DNA from 2 places in the Microbacterium sp. PI-SA-G genome. Region 1 is predicted to be linked to the other one. Evidence: predicted binding sites of a transcription regulator. Region 1 holds the regulator's gene; the other holds the start of a gene.

Region 1 (3,406 bases):
CGTCGTGGGGAGCGAACTCCTGATACGCCTCGTCGACGACCACGACCCCGCGCGCGGCCTCGTGCACCGCCTCGACCACATCGAGACCCAGCGGGGTGCCGGTGGGGTTGTTGGGCGAGCACAGCAGGATGACGTCGGGGTCGACCTCGCGCACCTGCGCGGCGGCCTCATCGGGCGTGATCGTGTAGTCGGGCTGGCGAACGCCAGGGACCCATCGGGCGCCGGTGCCCTGCGCGATCAGGGGGTACATGGAGTACGTGGGGGTAAAGCTGAAGGCCGTGCGCCCCGGCCCGCCGAACGCCTGCAGGATGTGCTGCAGGACCTCGTTCGATCCGTTGCCGGCCCAGATCTGGCTCGCGTCGAGTCCGTGTCCGAGGTACGCGGCGAAGCCCTCGCGCAGAGGGGTGAATTCGCGGTCGGGGTAGCGGTTCACGTCACGGATGGCGACAGCGATCTCGTCGAGGATGTCGCTGGCGACCTCGTCGGGCACCGGATGGGTGTTCTCGTTGACGTTGAGCGCGATCGGCAGAGGCGCTTGCGGGGCTCCGTACGGGGTCAACCCGCGGAGATCGTCGCGGAGCGGCAGGGCATCGAGAGAAGCGGTCACCCTTCCCATGCTAGAACGCCCACGGCTGCACAGGGACCGGCGTGACCTTCGAGGTCAGTCCTCGTACTGTGCGGGGATCGAGATCTGCTGGCCGATCTGGATCTCGCCGCTCGGCAGCGCATTCAGGCGGGTGATCTCTCCGATGACCTCACGCGGGTCGGCCGCGGGTGCGACCTCGCTCGCGATCGACCAGAGCGTGTCGCCCGGCAGCACCGTGACGGTGGTGAAGCTCGCGGTGGCCGCGGCCGTCTCGTCGCCCGAGGCGATCGCGCTCCCGCCGCTGATCGCCGCGAAGGCGAGTCCGCCGGCGAGCGGCAGGGCCGCGAGAGCGAGCATCACGCGGCGACCACGCACGGTCAGCCGGAGGCGCGTCGCCGGACGAACCGGACGGGCTGCTGCGGTGCCGAAGGTGATGGTGCTCATGGTGTGCTCCTCTGCGTCGTCCTCCCTGTCGGGAGGATCACCACCCGCCGTGAGGCCGGTGGAAGTTGGCGTAGCGTTCGCATTCAGCACTCGGCCGGGAGGACTGGATGCGAAGCTACGTTCCGAAGGTATCTTCGATTTCGAACATCTGTCAAGCTTTCTTCGAAACCGCACTCGCGAATCGGACGACACGCTCGAACAGATCTTCCAGATCCCGTCGTTTCTCGGATACGGTTTCGATGAACACACCCCACCACGGGCCACCGACATTCCGAGAGCGGCGTCGGGAACGCGTACCGAAGGAGCACCATGAGCGAGAACTCAGCCCTCGAAGCCGAGGCACCGCGTACGCGTCGTCGCAAGAACCTGAGCCCCAAGCAGCTCGCGATCCTCGAGGTCATCCAGAACTCGATCGCGAAGCACGGCTATCCGCCGAGCATGCGCGAGATCGGTGACGCCGTCGGCCTCAAGTCGCTCTCGAGCGTCACGCATCAGCTCGGCCAGCTCGAGCTGAGCGGCTACCTGCGCCGCGACCCGGGCAAGACCCGTGCCATGGAGGTGCTGATCGACCTGCCCGGCAGCAGCGGCGAGAACCCCGCAGACGTGGCCACGCCCGTCGGCGACGCCGCGATGGTGCCGCTGGTGGGCCGCATCGCCGCCGGCGTCCCGATCACCGCCGAGCAGCAGGTCGAGGAGATCTTCCCGCTTCCGCGGCAGCTCGTCGGCAAGGGAGACCTGTTCATGCTGAAGGTCTCGGGCGAGTCGATGATCGACGCCGCGATCTGCGACGGCGACTGGGTCGTCGTTCGCTCGCAGAACAGCGCCGAGAACGGTGAGATCGTCGCCGCAATGCTCGACGACGAGGCGACCGTGAAGACGTTCCGCCGCCGCGACGGCCACACGTGGCTGCTGCCGCGCAACTCCGCCTTCGAGCCGATCCTCGGCGACGAGGCCACGGTGCTCGGAAAGGTCGTCGCGGTCCTGCGCTCGGTCTGAGCTCGTATCTCCCCGCGTGCGTCCGCGGAGCTGCACCTAGGCTCGAAACATGAGTTCGCCCTCCGGGTCCTGGCCGTCTCCCTTCTCTGCGCAAGCGGTCGCCTCGTCGTCCCCACGCATCGACGGCTCGCGTTTCGTGGGGTCCGAGATCTGGTGGGGCGAGTCTGTTCCCGCAGAAGGCGGGCGCTTCACGGTGCGCAGCTCGTCGGGTGCTGAAATCCTCCCGGCACCACGAAGCGCTCGCTCACGCGTGCACGAGTACGGCGGAGGCGCGTGGACGGCGGATGCCGACGGCATCCTCTACTTCGTCGACGCGGGCGATCAGCGTGTCCACCGGCTCGCGCCGGGTGGAGCGCCCGTTCCCCTCACGGCCCCGGGGCCCGCGCATGGAGGTCTGCGGCTGCAGGGCGGGCGCCTGCTCGCCGTGCGCGAGGATCTCACGCACGAGCCGCACCGGCGGGCGGTCATCGATATCCCCACCGACGGCTCGGCCGCCGATGACCCGTCGCTCGTCCGCGTGTTCGCGGAGGGGACCGGGTTCTTCGCGCACCCCGCGCTCTCGCCCGACGGCCGCCGTATCGCCTGGGTCGAATGGAGCGGACGTCGGATGCCCTGGCAGTCGGCCCAGCTGCGCCTCGCAGCCCTCGACGATGAGGAGCTTCCCGACATTCCGACCCGTACCGCCCTCCAGCCCGAATGGCTGACCGACGACCTCCTGCTGTTCGCCGACGGTCACGATGACCGTTGGACCCTGCACACCGTGTCGTTGGGAGAGCTCGCTGACGGCGGGCGCCCGACCCCGCTCTCCCCGACCGACGCCGACACCGGCTACGGCCTCTGGGTGCTCGGCAACCGGTGGTACCGACCTCTCGACGACGGACGCGTCGTGGCCGTGCGCACGAACGGCCGTGATGCCATCGACGTCATCTCGACCGATGGCTCGTCCCGCGCACTCGACGTCCCCGCGGACGGCCACGTGAGTGTGGACGACGTCGACGGCGCACGCGTGCTGCTGAGCGGCAACGGATCCGCCGTCGCACCCGGGGTGTGGTGCGTCGACGTCGACTCCGGAGAGGTTCTCACCGTCGCGGGCGGCGCCCCGGTCGACGATCAGTGGATGCCGACGGCCCGCCCCTTCACGGTGGACGGCGCGCACGGACCGGTACACGCCTTCGACTATGCCCCCGCAAATCCGTCGGCTTCCGCCCCCGCCGACGAACTCCCGCCGTACATCGTGTTCGTGCACGGCGGTCCGACAGCACACGTGACCGGGGCCTCGTCGGCGGCGATCGCGTTCTACACGAGCCGAGGCATCGGCGTGCTCGATGTGAACTACGGCGGCTCCACCGGCTACGGTCGCGCCTACCGCGAACGGCTGGA
Region 2 (3,406 bases), 790 kb from region 1:
CGAGATGGTGCCCGCGCAGAACGAGTCGTGCTTCGGAGATCGAGAGCGAACGAGCCCGCAGCTTGCGGACGAGGCTCTCGGACGCGACCTGCTGCTGACGCTCGGGATCGATCGCCTCATCGTCATTCTCGATGGAGGCGGCGGCGCCACGCAGTGCTCGCAGTCGCGGAGGCGTGTCCTTCGCCGCCGCTCCCCCGCGTGCTGGATGCCGCTCGCTGGGGCTCCCGGCGTCGGGCTCGCCGCGTGATTCTTGCGGTCGCAACGGCACGACCCGATCGACGGGCTCGGAATCGACGAGCGACATTCCGCCCGCCGGGCGCGGTGCATCGGCCTGGGCATCTGACAGTGCAGGAGCGTCATCGCCCGGAGGCACAGCGGCGCCGCCGAACAGCGGGATGACGGGGGCGAGCTTCTCCTGTGCGGAGCGCGACCCGCCCCCGTTCTCCTCAGTCATGATCAGGCCGGACGACGCTCGGCGAGCTCGTCTGTCGCAGGAGCGGCCGGCGCCTGCGGTCCGATGCCCAGCTTCTGCTTGATCTGGGTCTCGATCGCCAAGGCGACGTCGGGGTTGTTCAGGAGGAAATTACGCGCGTTCTCCTTGCCCTGTCCGAGCTGATCGCCGTCGTAGGTGTACCACGATCCGGACTTCTTGACGATGGCGTGCTCGACACCGAAGTCGATCAGGCTGCCCTCTCGCGAGATTCCGATGCCGTAGAGGATGTCGAACTCCGCCTGCTTGAACGGCGGCGCCATCTTGTTCTTGACGACCTTGACGCGGGTGCGGTTACCCACCGCGTCGGTGCCGTCCTTCAGCGTCTCGATCCGGCGGATGTCGAGGCGGACGGAGGCGTAGAACTTCAGCGCCTTACCGCCAGCGGTGGTCTCGGGGGAACCGAAGAACACACCGATCTTCTCGCGCAGCTGGTTGATGAAGATCATGGTGGTGTTCGTCTGGTTGAGGCCACCGGTGAGCTTGCGGAGTGCCTGCGACATCAGGCGAGCCTGGAGACCCACGTGCGAGTCGCCCATCTCTCCCTCGATCTCGGCACGCGGCACGAGCGCGGCCACGGAGTCGATCACGATGAGGTCGATGGCACCTGAACGCACCAGCATGTCGGCGATCTCGAGCGCCTGCTCTCCCGTGTCGGGCTGGGAGACGAGCAGGGCGTCGATGTCGACGCCGAGCTTGGCCGCGTAGTCGGGGTCGAGCGCGTGCTCGGCGTCGATGAACGCGGCAATTCCGCCGGCGCGCTGCGCGTTGGCGATCGCGTGCAGCGTCAGAGTGGTCTTACCCGAGGATTCCGGTCCGTAGATCTCGACGATGCGGCCTCGCGGCAGTCCGCCGACACCGAGAGCGACATCGAGGGCGATAGAGCCGGTGGAGATGACGGCGACAGGAGCACGCTCATCGCTGCCCAGCCGCATGACCGAGCCCTTGCCGAATTGACGATCGATCTGGGCGAGTGCGGTCTCGAGGGACTTCTCGCGGTCTGCGGGTGATGGCATGATGTGCTTCTCTCTGCTCGCGTGATGCCGCCTGTAGGCTGCCGCGGCACTCCCGAGTGGGAGCAACTCTCCGGCAAGGCGTATGGCTCAACGGCCATGTATTCACCGTACGAGGGGCCACCGACATCAGGTCGACGGGACCACCGAACAGTGGAGAACACGGTTGTTTGACCACTTGTGCAGAACACTACGCCCGCTTCGAACGAATATTCGACGACACGCCGACAGAGTGGCGGGATTGTCCGGACCATTCGAACAGGCAGATGTCAGCGTCGCCGGGGCTCCAAGCGACCGGCACCGTAGCGACGCGCCTCCGGCACATCCATCTCGGTGCAGAGTGCAAGCCAGATATCGCGCGGCGGAACGCCGGCGTCCAAGGCTTCCTCTGCCGTGCGGGTCTCGAGTGCGGAGAGGACGAGGTCGCTCACGAGAGACGGAGCCTGCCCGCCGAACTCGCCGTCGACCGCTCTCAGGAACTCGCTACGACGCATTCCGGACCGTGACGAACGGGCTCAGCGGAGCGAGAACTCGGGCTCGACCGACGCCACGAGGTCGTCGGGGACGACATCCGGGAAGACCTGGATGCCCTCGAGGACCGAGATACGGTCACCGACCTCGCGCATGATCGTCGAGATGGGAACGTCGAGTGCATCAGCGACCGAGGCGAGAATCTCGCTCGATGCTTCTTTCTGACCACGCTCGACCTCACTGAGGTATCCGAGAGCGACGGATGCCTTGCTGGCGACCTGACGAAGGGTGCGCCCCTTCTGCAGGCGGAAGTCCCTCAGCACATCGCCGATTTCCTGTCGTACGAGAATCATCGGAACCTCCTCTCCGTTCGAGTTGCCGGATATATCTCCGACGAGACGGCCAGTCTAATACGCCCGACCTGCACAGAATCTACTGTTTCACTCTGTGGTTTAAATGTGAACACGTAAGAAATAACGGTGCTGAGCCTTCACCTATTCCCGAGGACTTTCACGACCGCCGCCAGCACGGCATCCACCGTCGCCGCGCGGATCTGGTCCCGATTCCCCTCGAGCTGGAGCGACACCGTCGTGGTCGCCTCCGGAGTGACCACGCCGACATGAACGGTGCCGACGGGCTGACCGTCCGGGGACTCCGGACCGGCGATCCCCGTGGTCGAGATGCCCACGTCAGCGGCGATGCCATCGATCGCCACCGCCCGCCGCACGCCGTCGGCCATCTGTCGTGCCACCTCGGGATGCACCGGCCCTTCAGCGGAGAGGAGCTCGGCGTCGACGCCGAGCAGCGACGTCTTCAGCGGCGTCGCGTAGGCGACCACCGCGCCGCGCAGCACGGACGACGCACCCGAGACGGAGACCAGCGCCGCGCTGACGGCTCCTCCGGTGAGCGACTCCGCGACCCCAAGAGTCCAGCCACGACGGCGCAGCGCCTCGAGAGCCGTGGCAGCGGTCGAATCGGTCATGACCGCGAGCGGGCCCCGCGGACCTGCGCCACGATGTAGTCGATCCCGCTCGCGACGGTCAGGATCAGCACCACGACCATCAGCACGGCCGTGATCAGGGTCCACGGTTCGAGCCCGATGACCACATGCAGGGGCAGAAGCGCCCAACCCAGCGCCACCGCTTGCACAGCCGTCTTCAGCTTGCCCATCCATGCGGCCGCGACCACGTGCTCGCGGGCCACCACGAGCCGATGCACCGTGATGCCCCACTCGCGAATCAGGATCACGAGGACGATCCACCACTGCACCTCGCCGAGGATCGCGAGTCCGATGAACCCCGAGCCCGTGAGCAGCTTGTCGGCGATCGGGTCCCACAGCTTGCCGAAATCGCTCACGATCTCGTAGCGCCGGGCGAGGTAGCCGTCCACCCAGTCCGTGGAGATGGCGACGATGAAGAGGATGCCTGCGGCC

Evidence for each region. Region 1 encodes LexA, which represses DNA repair genes until DNA is damaged. Its sites were predicted from a motif close to TCGAACANNTGTTCGA; they were not measured.
Region 2: recA (recombinase RecA) is a predicted target of LexA. The motif match lies at 1,705-1,720, and genes of this name have one in related genera.

What each region holds. Positions count from the first base shown of each region.
Region 1 is NZ_CM170103.1:3,687,897-3,691,302, reverse strand. It holds gene AC2D10_RS18250 (histidinol-phosphate transaminase) at 1-616, opposite strand, end outside; gene AC2D10_RS18245 (LysM peptidoglycan-binding domain-containing protein) at 662-1,030, opposite strand; gene lexA (transcriptional repressor LexA) at 1,340-2,026, shown strand; gene AC2D10_RS18235 (dipeptidyl-peptidase 5) at 2,076-3,406, shown strand, end outside.
Region 2 is NZ_CM170103.1:750,642-754,047, forward strand. It holds gene AC2D10_RS03850 (regulatory protein RecX) at 1-454, opposite strand, end outside; gene recA (recombinase RecA) at 457-1,506, opposite strand; gene AC2D10_RS03860 (DUF3046 domain-containing protein) at 1,773-1,997, opposite strand; gene AC2D10_RS03865 (helix-turn-helix domain-containing protein) at 2,019-2,327, opposite strand; gene AC2D10_RS03870 (CinA family protein) at 2,465-2,956, opposite strand; gene pgsA (CDP-diacylglycerol--glycerol-3-phosphate 3-phosphatidyltransferase) at 2,953-3,406, opposite strand, start outside.